2 regions of the Shewanella sp. ALD9 genome follow, and region 1 is predicted to be linked to the other one. Evidence: predicted binding sites of a transcription regulator. Region 1 holds the regulator's gene; the other holds the start of a gene.

The links. The regulator LexA, encoded in region 1, represses DNA repair genes until DNA is damaged. The targets are predictions, from matches to a motif close to TACTGTATNNNNATACAGTA.
Region 2: the regulator LexA is predicted to act here: its motif matches at 1,831-1,850, upstream of CXF88_RS11630 (YebG family protein).

Annotation. Positions count from the first base shown of each region.
Region 1 covers NZ_PJCD01000001.1:146,641-152,417, forward strand. Annotated here, with positions in the region: gene coxB (cytochrome c oxidase subunit II) at 1-330, opposite strand, end outside; gene CXF88_RS00725 (SulA-like leucine-rich domain-containing protein) at 726-1,232, opposite strand; gene lexA (transcriptional repressor LexA) at 1,229-1,843, opposite strand; gene plsB (glycerol-3-phosphate 1-O-acyltransferase PlsB) at 2,108-4,531, shown strand; gene mtr (tryptophan permease) at 4,531-5,777, shown strand, end outside.
Region 2 covers NZ_PJCD01000003.1:911,573-917,349, reverse strand. Annotated here, with positions in the region: gene prc (carboxy terminal-processing peptidase) at 1-107, opposite strand, end outside; gene proQ (RNA chaperone ProQ) at 129-740, opposite strand; gene CXF88_RS11635 (GAF domain-containing protein) at 1,018-1,476, opposite strand; gene CXF88_RS11630 (YebG family protein) at 1,526-1,819, opposite strand; gene CXF88_RS11625 (paraquat-inducible protein A) at 2,033-2,659, shown strand; gene CXF88_RS11620 (paraquat-inducible protein A) at 2,769-3,365, shown strand; gene CXF88_RS11615 (MlaD family protein) at 3,352-5,777, shown strand, end outside.

The DNA.
Region 1 (5,777 bases):
TTCCATAGCAATCAAGGTTTTGGTGGCTGGAATAGCCATGCCGATTAAGATGATGAAAGGGATGACGGTCCAAGCAATTTCCACTTTGGTACTTTCGTGAAAATTGGCCGCGACAGCGCCTTTTGATTTGCGGTGATAAATCATTGAGTAAATCATGATCCCAAACACCACTAACCCAATTGCACAACAGATGTAAAGAATCGTCATGTGGAGGTCATAAACCTTGCCACTGATATCTGTCACGCCTTGAGTCATGTTGAGGGGCATTTCTGATGCCCCAAGCGGAAGTGCTACAAACACCACCAGTAAACAATACAACCATTGCTTCACAAGACTACTCCTCTGCTAATTGCAAATAGCAACTACAAAGAAGAGTCACACAGTAATTCTCTGCTCTATGCAAACTCTTCGGTTCCCGAAAAAAGTTTGATGACCTCAAAGTACTTTGGTGGCTGTAAACATACGGTCTACGGTTTTATTGTTAGCTGTGCACCACGCTTGTACCTACTACTGAACTTATCAATTTTGATTTGGCTCATTTGTCTGAAAGTAATCTTGATTACTACCATTCACGTCCAATTAAAGATAAAAAATGTTTCATCCTTGTTAACCACATTACTTGTAGATTAAACATTGATCAAGATCACTTTGTTGGCTAATAGGCTGAAAAAAGATGAAAAAAAACCCTGAATTCAATACAGGGCTTGGTAATGAAGGGTTCGTGCTTAGTGAAATGAGCAAAAATTACTTGTTCCATTTGCTAATGTAGGGCTAACAAGTTGATGTTTGTGAGGTAAGTGAGCATTCACATCTTCAATTACCACCCCTAATGCACGTGCACTTTTGGCGACAATTTCTAAACGGCGACTATCGCGAGCATCAAGTGAGCTTGTCCAAGTTACTACTGCGCTCGATGTACCGCTAGTGAGCGCTTTCTCCATGGCCCATAATGTTTCGACTTCATCTTTGGTGTGCACCAGTAAAATGCGATCCATTCTTACACCAGCACTTGCCAGCATATGTTTATAGCCAATATGCGGCGGACTAATTAATACAATCCATCTGCCTTGCTGGCTCAATATTGCTAACTGGCTGCACAATTGGCTCAGTTCAGCTTCACCTTGGGTGACAGTTTGTAATGTTTGAATGGTTTGGGTGCCATGCAGTTCTGTTTCAGTTAAATCTACCCATAAGCCCGGGTGGCGTGGCGCGATGCCCATTAGTTTGTTCATAACCAATCTCCATTACGGATAACGCCAACGGCAAGCCCTTCGATGGTTAGGCTTTGGCAACTTAAATCTACTTTTATCGGATTGTAATCTTCATTTTCGGCATGCAGATAAATCACATTACCTTTTTGTTCAAATCGTTTTACGGTGACGTCATCATCAACACGTGCCACAACAACCTGGCCATTACGTGCTTGCTGCATTTTATGTACAGCGAGTAAGTCGCCTTCTAAAATGCCGATGTTTTTCATGCTGTCACCACGCACTCGCAATAAAAAATCTGCGGCGGGTTTAAACATGTTTGGATCGACTTGATAGTATTGTTCTACATGCTCTTGGGCCAAAATAGGTTCACCAGCAGCAACCTGTCCAATGAGTGGCAGACCGGTTTCAACCTGTTCTTCATGAGGTAAACGAATGCCTCTTGAGGTACCAGGCATGATCTCGATAAAGCCTTTTTTGGCTAATGCTTTTAAATGCTCTTCGGCGGCATTAGCACTTTTAAAGCCAAGACGATTCGCAATTTCAGCACGAGTGGGTGGCATACCTGTTTCGGCGATATTGTTTTTAATTAAGTCTAAAATTTCTGCTTGGCGCGGCGTTAACGGTCTCATGATGATTCCTGTCTTTTTATACAGTGACTGTCATTATATACAGTGTTTGTGTTCGCGCAAGTATTAACCAACTATTTTTTGTATTTTGTTGATTAAGTATCACTCAACAATATGTTTTAATTAACTATTACTAATTTTCTGTCTTATGTTATTTCTGATAGTGAGAGCTTAAACGTAAAGATAGATCGGTCTGATAGTGTAAGCAGGGTGGTTTCTGGTATCCTATACGACAATATTACAGTGGCTTATGTTGCGAAAATAACCATGTCAAAACCAGATTCAATATTTTTACGAGCATTAAGATGGATTCAAAAGTGGATGGTACAGACCATTGTGGTCCCTCACGATCCTTTTGATGACCTCAATATAGATCCAACTAAACCTTTGGTTTATTTAATGAAAACGGAATCTATTAGCGATATTGCCGCGTTGAGCGAAATCACCGAGGGCTTTGGTCTGCCCAGTCCTTATGAGCCATTACAGCTTGATGGCTTAACCGTGCCTCGAGTGGTCTGTTTAGAGGGCCGCAAACCACTATTTGGTAAACGTGAAAGTGGTGACAAATTCCTTAATTATTTTACCAGTTTATTGTCACTTCATAGTGAGAGCCCTGAATTAGATATACAGTTGGTTCCTGTTTGCCTTTATTGGGGACGTACCCCAGGTAAAGAAGAAGACAGCATGAAAGCTGCAGTATTTGAACGTGAAAACCCTACGTGGTTACGTAAATGGTTAATGATTTTATTTTTAGGACGCCATAATTTCGTCCAGTTTTCTAATGCATTATCGCTTCGTCATATGGCCGATGAACATGGTACTGATAAAAGAATTGCTCACAAATTGACCCGAGTCGCCCGTGTGCATTTCCGCCGTCAACGCAAAGTGATGACGGGGCCACAATTACCGAATCGACAAGCGTTGTTTGCCTCTTTATTAAAATCAGAATCTATCAAAAAAGCCATTGAAGAAGAGTCTGCAAATAAGAAAGTAACAGTCGAGAAAGCGCGTGAAACCGCCATTGAATACCTTGATGAAATTGCCGCTGACTATTCTGATAGTTTGGTGCGTATTGCCGAACGTTTCCTGACTTGGTTATGGAACAAATTATACAGTGGCATCAATATCAAAGGTGCCGAGCAAGTAAGACAGTTACATCATGATGGCCATGAAATTGTTTACGTTCCTTGTCATCGTAGCCATATGGATTACTTGCTACTGTCGTATATTTTGTATTATCAGGGCATGGTTCCGCCGCACATTGCTGCCGGTATTAACCTTAATTTTTGGCCAGCAGGGCCGATGTTCCGCCGTGGTGGGGCATTCTTTATCCGTCGTAGTTTTAATGGTAATAAACTTTATACCGCAGTATTTCGTGAATATTTAGATCAGTTATTTGCTAAGGGTTATGCGGTCGAGTATTTCACTGAAGGAGGTCGTTCGCGTACAGGACGTTTGTTAGCGCCTAAAACCGGTATGTTGGCTATGACAATTAACAGTGTGCTACGTGGGATAGAGCGCCCAGTAACCTTAGTACCCGTGTATTTAGGTTATGACCATGTGATGGAAGTGGCGACGTACCACAAAGAATTAAGCGGTAAGAAAAAGAAAAAAGAATCTGTATGGCAGGTATTTGGTGCTATTCGTAAGTTAGGCAATTTTGGCCAAGGTTATGTGAATTTTGGTGAGCCGATTAATTTACAACAGTTCTTAAATCAGCAGGCGCCAGAGTGGCGTGATGAGCTAGCTAAAGATCCTGACCAAAAACCATCTTGGTTTACGCCCTCAGTTAATTTGTTAGCTAACCGCGTAATGACTAATATCAATGGAGCGGCCGCAGCCAGTTCAGTAACATTGACTAGTTTAGTGTTATTAGCGTCAGAGCAAAATGCGTTAGAAAGAAGCCAGTTAGAACGTCAGCTTGATTTGTATTTAGCCTTACTTAAAACAGTGCCTTATACCGATTACACCTCTGTGGCCGAAGGTAATGGCAAGTCAATTATTGATCACTGTCTGTCGTTAAATAAGTTTGTTAGTACCAAAGACCTTATTGGTGAAATTATTTCAGTTGATGAAAAAATTGCCATCACCATGAGTTATTACCGTAATAATATTATTCATTTGATGGCGTTGCCGTCATTAATTGCCAGTTGTTTAGTGCATTATGACGTGTGCGATCGCCAGCGAATTCATGGCATTGTAATGGACTTTTATCCATTACTTAAAGCTGAGCTATTTATGAGCATTGATGATGTACCTCAACATGTGGATAGCATTTTAGATTTCATGGTTGAACAAGGTTTACTGACCGGTAGCGATCAGTTTGAGATAACGCCTCGTCATATTACCCAAGTGTTACTGCTTGCTGAAACTATCAGTGAAACGTTGCAACGTTATGCGATTATCTTCAATTTACTCGCAATAAAACCTGATCTTGAGCGCTCAGAACTGGAACGCGATAGCCATTTGTTAGCCCAACGATTAGGCGCGCTGCATGGCATTACCGCACCAGAATTTTATGACAAAAAATTATATAACACCCTGAGTGTGAAACTGAAAGAATTGGGTTATTTATGCAGCGACGAACATCGTGCTGAAGTGATCAGAATTCGTGATAACGCTAATAAATTACTCAGCTCTTTAGTAAGACAAACCATTGTTGATAGTGTGGAAGCGGAGCACGGACAATAATGGCTAATCATATGAATGCTGCCAAGCATCGTACCAGCGGTAAATCTGTATTGGGTGGGGCGATGATTATTGCCGGAACCACTGTGGGTGCGGGCATGTTTTCGTTACCCGTTGTTGGTGCTGGAATGTGGTTTGGCTATTCTATCGCGATGTTGCTCGGCGTTTGGTTTTGCATGCTAATGTCGGGTTTATTGTTATTAGAAGCCAATTTGCATTTTGAACCAGGCGACAGTTTTGACACCTTAACTCGGGTGACTCTTGGGCAGTTCTGGCGGGTGATTAACGGCGTTTCGATTGCGTTTGTGTTATATATTTTAACCTATGCTTACATCAGTGGTGGTGGTTCGATTGTGAATCACAGTCTGTCTGCATTGGGCGTAAGCCTACCCCAGAGCGTAGCCGGATTAGTGTTTGCGGTAGTTTTGGCTTTGGTGGTATTTATTAGTACTAAAGCGGTCGACCGTATCACCACAATCATGCTTGGTGGCATGGTGATTACTTTCTTTTTGGCTATCGGTAACTTACTAATCGACATTGATAGCATAAAGCTAGTATCGCCTGATGGTGAATCGCGTTACCTGCCTTATTTACTTGCCGCTATCCCTTTTGGATTGGCCAGTTTTGGTTATCACGGTAATGTGCCAAGTTTAGTCAAATATTATGGTAAAGATGCCAAAACCATCGTTAAGGCGATTATTACCGGAACCACTATCGCATTGGTGATTTATATATGTTGGTTAGTGGCAACGATGGGTAATATTCAACGAAGCCAGTTTGCCGATATTATTGCTCAAGGTGGCAATATAGGTGTATTAGTGGGTGCGTTGTCTGGAGTTATTGCCAGCCAATGGCTGGATAACATGTTAACCCTATTTGCTAACCTCGCCGTCGCCTCATCATTTTTAGGTGTGACACTAGGCTTGTTCGATTACCTTGCTGATTTATTTGGGTTTGACGACTCGCGCTCAGGACGAATTAAAACGGCAACGGTCACGTTTGTACCGCCAACAATCCTTGGTTTGTTATTTCCGAATGGATTTATTTTAGCGATTGGTTTTGCTGCGCTAGCTGCCACTATTTGGGCTGTTATTGTACCAGCGTTATTAGCCTATAAAGTAAGACAACAATATCCTGACTCAAAGGGATTTAAAGTCCCTGGTGGAACCCCGTTAATTGCTATTGTGGTGTTGTTTGGAGTTATCACTGCCACATGTCATTTGCTGGCCATGGCCGATATATTGCCGGT
Region 2 (5,777 bases), on a different contig from region 1:
TGTGCTAGTTTAGGTAACTCGCTGATTTGAATCGTTGGTGAAATTGCCCATGCCGAAAAGCCGACAAATAAACTGGCAATTGACGCGGCCAAGGTAAGTTTTCGCATCAACAAGTACTCCTTAAATTTCTATAATAGTATGTGCTCAGCACGTACTTTGATGGATAAGCCAGAATCTAATTGAACAAGCACATCCTCTTTATTAATATCAGTCACAACACCAGGAACAGGTGTGGCACCTAATTTAACATTAACGCGTTGTTTTTGTTTTAAATCTTCTAGCTTAGCCGGCACAAGTTTAATCACTGGAGCCGCTACCGGTGCAGGACGTTCCTTTTTAACGGCAGGAGCACGTTTAGGTGCCACTTTCTTTGCCGGCTTTTTAGGCGCTAACGCTTGACGTTTTGCTTTGGCTTTATCTTGGCTTTCTTTAAGCGTCAAAATAGCATGGTCAATGTGCTCTTGTTCTAATTCAGCACATTCATTACCGTCAAGATCTATACGTTTAGCACCTGCTTTAACGCCTTTCAAATAGCGCCAGCTGCTTGTGTAACGACGAAGCGCTACACGTAATTGTGTTTTACTGACTTTAGAATCATCAGCTAACCGTTCAGCCAAATCTTGAAACAAACCAATTTTTAATGGCTTCGTTTCACCTTCTGCAATAAAGCATAAAGGAAAGGTTTCATATAAATACGCTAAAATTGCGTTGGTGTCGGTCAACTTGTCTGTTGATTCCATTTTTACTTCCACGTTAATAAAGGGACTGATTATGCGGCATACAATTTGCCTTGCAGTCGTTCATCTTTCGTTAAACCTTACTGTTAAGGCTTAACGTACAAAATATCACTATCCGCCAGTTTGCTAAAGTCATTGAAACAAACCTTAACAATTTAACCAAACTTACTCTCAGCTTAATCATCGCTCATCAGTAAATCCAGCACAAATGCGTATAGCGGCATATTATAAAGCCCGCGACAGCGAATGCGACCATGATTTAATCTAATTTGTTCGCTATTTAACCAAATAGGCAAGTTTCGAAACTTTTTACCATGTTTTCTAAACCAATTTGATCATCTTGATCGAATCGATTCAGTAATGGGCTGTCAATATCTAACACTGCCACAACCTCATTTCCCTGCCTAACAGGGATCACGATTTCTGAATTACTGGCAGAATCGCATGCAATGTGGCCATCAAATTGATGAACGTCGGCAACTCGTTGGGTTTTATTTTCTGCTGCGGCAGTGCCACAAACACCTTTGCCGATATTGATACGGGTACAAGCCACTTTACCTTGGAATGGTCCAAGGACTAATTGTTCACCACGCTTAATATAAAAACCTGCCCAGTTTAGGTCTTCTAGGTTGTCATTTAGCAACGCTGAAAAATTTGCCATAGCAGCAATCAAATCATCTTCGCCTTCAAGTAAAGCTTGTGCTTGACGATTTAATGTTTGGTAAAATTCGGTTTTCATGTCCATTCCTTAAGCTGACACTCAATCGAAGAATGAGTGATGAATACGACTATTCTGCAGATGTAGTTTTAGCCGTAGTCTTTTTAGTTTTCGCTGTAGGAGCGTTTTTAACCTGTACGATGCCTTTTAGCAAGTTAGAAAGCTCATCTTTATTGTTTGCTAGATAAAATGCCAGCTGTTCGCATTTATTTTCATCAAGTCCGAGGTCTGCCTTAATAAGAAATGGCACTAGGTTATCGGAAATATCAAGCATCTTATCGTAGGCATCAGCCTCTTTCTTCGATATAAATGTCATCTTTTCCACCCCTTCTCTGACCACGACAAATTGGGTTATCACTGCCATGATGTAATCCTCACTGTTTTTATATACAGTGCATAGAATCTCACATAGTTAACTTATGATGCAAGTGTTCTGATTATTCTGATATTATCAAGCACAAGAAAATCGAGATTATTTAACAATTAACTCATTTTTCTGCCAATATAAGGCCAAGCAGAGAGGTTTGACTCTTCGCTACCCAATAATGTGTTTTACTATGGATTAGATTAATTCTTCATGCATGAATTTGATGATCATGATTCTATAATTCTATGCCAATCATGTGATTTGGCAGTGAGAAAACGAGCTTTGCCTTCAAGTGCCCGTGCGCTTTGTCCGCGTTGCCACACGGCGCTCTATGATTCACCTTATTGCTCCATTAATGGCATGCTAGCGTTATGCGTTGCGGCGTTAATTATTTTTATTCCTGCTAATTTATTGCCAGTACTCGAAATCCACTTCCTTGGCAGTGTACGAACCACTACGGTGCTGCAAGCTGCTGTGACGGTTTGGGCCGAAGGATATTGGGTTGTAGGCCTAGCGGTAATGGTTGCGGCAGTTATCGCGCCTGGGTTATTGATTTTGTCAATTATGGCTCAAGTTGTAATTGTAAAATTAAAACTGCACAACTCATTTTGGCAAAGAACCTACACTACATTGTTAAAAAATCATGGTTTGATATCACAAATGACCATGTTAGAAATTTATGTCATCAGTTTTCTCGTGTCGGCCTTTCAGTTATCAGACTTTTCCGATGTGTATTTTGGTATGGGAACATTCAGTTTTACAATGTTGTTTATCATCATCTTATTTTTACAACGTGAATATAATCTAGAACACATGTGGAGTTATGTAGATGCCTAGTACTCCAATTACACCATCCAATGAACATATAGTGGACAGCCCTAAGCAAACTGCGAATACCGATAACGAGCCGAAAACTGAGGTTTTACCTCATATTCAGGGCAAGAAAATGGGCTTATGTTTATGCCCTGTTTGTCGCAAACTTAACGTCACAAGTAACAGTCATTGTCGACGTTGTTTTAGTCAATTAAGTAGCCGTAGTTATGCCAGCATCCAACAAAGTTGGGCTTTATTAGTTACCGCGACAATTTTACTTGTTGTCGCCAATATTTACCCTATTACCTTGTTAACTAATCGCGGAGTGGTCACCAATGACACCATTTTTAGTGGCATTAGTCATTTAGTCAAAACCGGTATGTTTCCGATTGCTATCATTGTTTTCACTGCCAGTATTTTAGTACCTTGGCTTAAAATTATTGGCTTAGCGACTTACTTGACGGCTATTAGTTTTAACTTACCAATATCAAAAAGAAAATTAATGGTTGGGTTTCACATTATTGAATGGATCGGCCGCTGGTCAATGCTCGATTTATTCGTTATTTCATTAACAGTTGCCTTAGTTAATATGGGGCAATTATTAGACGCAAAACCTGCACCTGCCGCGACAGCATTTGCGTTAGTTATCTTACTAACGCAAGTCGCAGCAAAAGTGTTAGATACTCGATTACTTTGGGACCGCTTGGAAAACACTGATGACACAAATTGAATCGCCTAAAATTGTGAAGAAAAAGTTATTTTCGCCAATATGGTTATTACCGGTTGTTGCTTTGATATTAGGTGCCTGGTTAGGGGTCAAAAGCATTAAAGAATCCGGCATTGAAATATTAATACATTTCCCTAGTGCTACGGGTATTGATATCGGCAAAACGTTGGTCAAATACCAAGGGCTGACTGTTGGTAAAGTCACTGACATTGGTATTGACGATGATCTAAAAGGGGTAAACGTTAAAGTTATTATGGATTACCGTGCCGACCCTTTCCTCAATAAAAATACCCTTTTTTGGTTAGTAAAACCTAAAGCAAGTATTACCGGAGTTGAAGGGCTCGATACGTTATTTTCTGGTAATTATATTGCCCTTCAACCTGGTGATGGTCGCTCTGCTACCGTATTTGAAGCACAACGTGAAGCGCCTGCAATACTCCCCGGCAGTGAAGGACTGATGATCGAACTAAAATCCCCTAAACTGGGTTCGATTGATGTTGGCTCGCCTGTATTTTACCGTCAAGCACCTGTCGGAAGCATTGTCAGTTATCGCCTCGACGGAAATAAACAAATAATTATCAGCGCATTTGTTCAAGAACAATATGCCCATTTAGTCAATAAAGACTCCCATTTTTGGAATGTATCGGGCTTGAAAATCGATGCATCTTTAGCAGGGATAAAAGTCAGCACTGAAAGTATCGCGTCTATTTTGGCCGGCGGCATCAGCTTTGATACCGGGAGCTACACTGAAAAAGCCCAAAATGGTGATATTTACAACCTTTATGAAGATGAGCTCACCGCAATTGGAGGCGTTCAGTTTAGTTTAACCGCATCTAGCAGTGAAGATGTTAATGAGGGCACTGCCATCACCTACCGCGGCATTGTTATCGGTGAGATAGAAAAAGTCACCTTAACTGATGCTGGGGTGCAGTTTATCGCTCGAGTAGAGCATCATTACAAAGCATTAATTACCAGTGATAGCCAATTTTGGATAAGTGGGGCTGAGTTATCATTAAAAGGTGTCAAAAACGTCAGTAGACTGGTTACTGGCAGTGTTATTAATGTCTTACCAGGCACTCAAATAACCGAAGAGGCGATGCAATTTGAATTGGCATCACATGCTCCCGATTTGCTCAGTCAAGACAAACTTAAATTTACGGTAGTTGCCACGACTCACACAGGTGTCAGTAATGGCGCGCAAGTGCGATATAAACAATTGCCTATTGGGCAGATAACCAGTATTGGTTTAAGTAAAGACTTTTCAACTGTTGAATATAACATTGAAATTCAACCAGAGTTTAAGAGTTTGCTGACTAAGGGAAGCTTCTTTGTTCCTGAAAGTGCCATAGCCATTAATGCTTCACTAGAGGGCGTTAATGTTAAAACTCGCGACCTCACTACGATGTTGGAAGGCGCTATTAGCTTAATTCCGGGTAACAGCGAAATGCTGCTTTCGGCTAATAGTACTTTAACACTGCACGAATCAATTGAATCGGCCCAAACGCTTTACGCTCAACAACAGCTGACACCCTTTACTTTAACTAGTATTGATGGTGCCGACTTAGCTGAAGGCTCGCCAATTTATTACAAAAAAATGCAAATAGGCTCAGTGAATAAAGTCAATTGGTTAGCTAAAACGGATAAATTTAATATCGATATCAATATCGACAATAAATTTGTTCCGTTAATTAAGCCGACTACGGTTTTTTGGCGTAATGACGCTGTAGCCATCAATGCCAGTTTAGCCGGTGTCGATATCAATGTTGCTCCATTAAAAGGTGCAATAAATGGCAGTATTACCCTTGGACATATAGACGACAGAGTTGATACTGAAAGTAATCAACCTAATCTACGATTATATGATAACAAGTCACTCGCACTCATGCAGGCTAAAGTCATCAACCTCACTCTGCCTGTGAGTACTAAAGTGTCAGAAAAAGCCGCTATTCGCTATCAAGGGCATAAAATTGGTGAAGTGTCACAGGTTAAACTAAATCAAGATTTAAACACTCAGAATGCACAAGCTTATATTTATGGCCATTACGTAAACCATTTTAGTGCCAGTGACACTGAATTTTTTATCGTCGATGCACAAATTTCTTTAGCGGGTATTAATGCCCCAGAAACACTGTTAACGGGTCCTTATATTGGTGTTATCCCAGGTAACAGCACAGAAATTATTGATAATTTTGTTGCCCAACCTCACTCGAGCTTTGAGGCTACCGTACCTAAAGATGCATTAGCATTCCAATTAGTTGACGATCAACTAGGTTCTATTAAGGTCGGTACACCGCTATTTTTCCGCGGAATTAAAGTCGGACAAATTGATGGATACAGGTTGGATGACTCAGGAATTGAAATTACGTTGTTTGCCCATGTAAATGCTGAATATAGTCACTTAATCAACCAGACTAG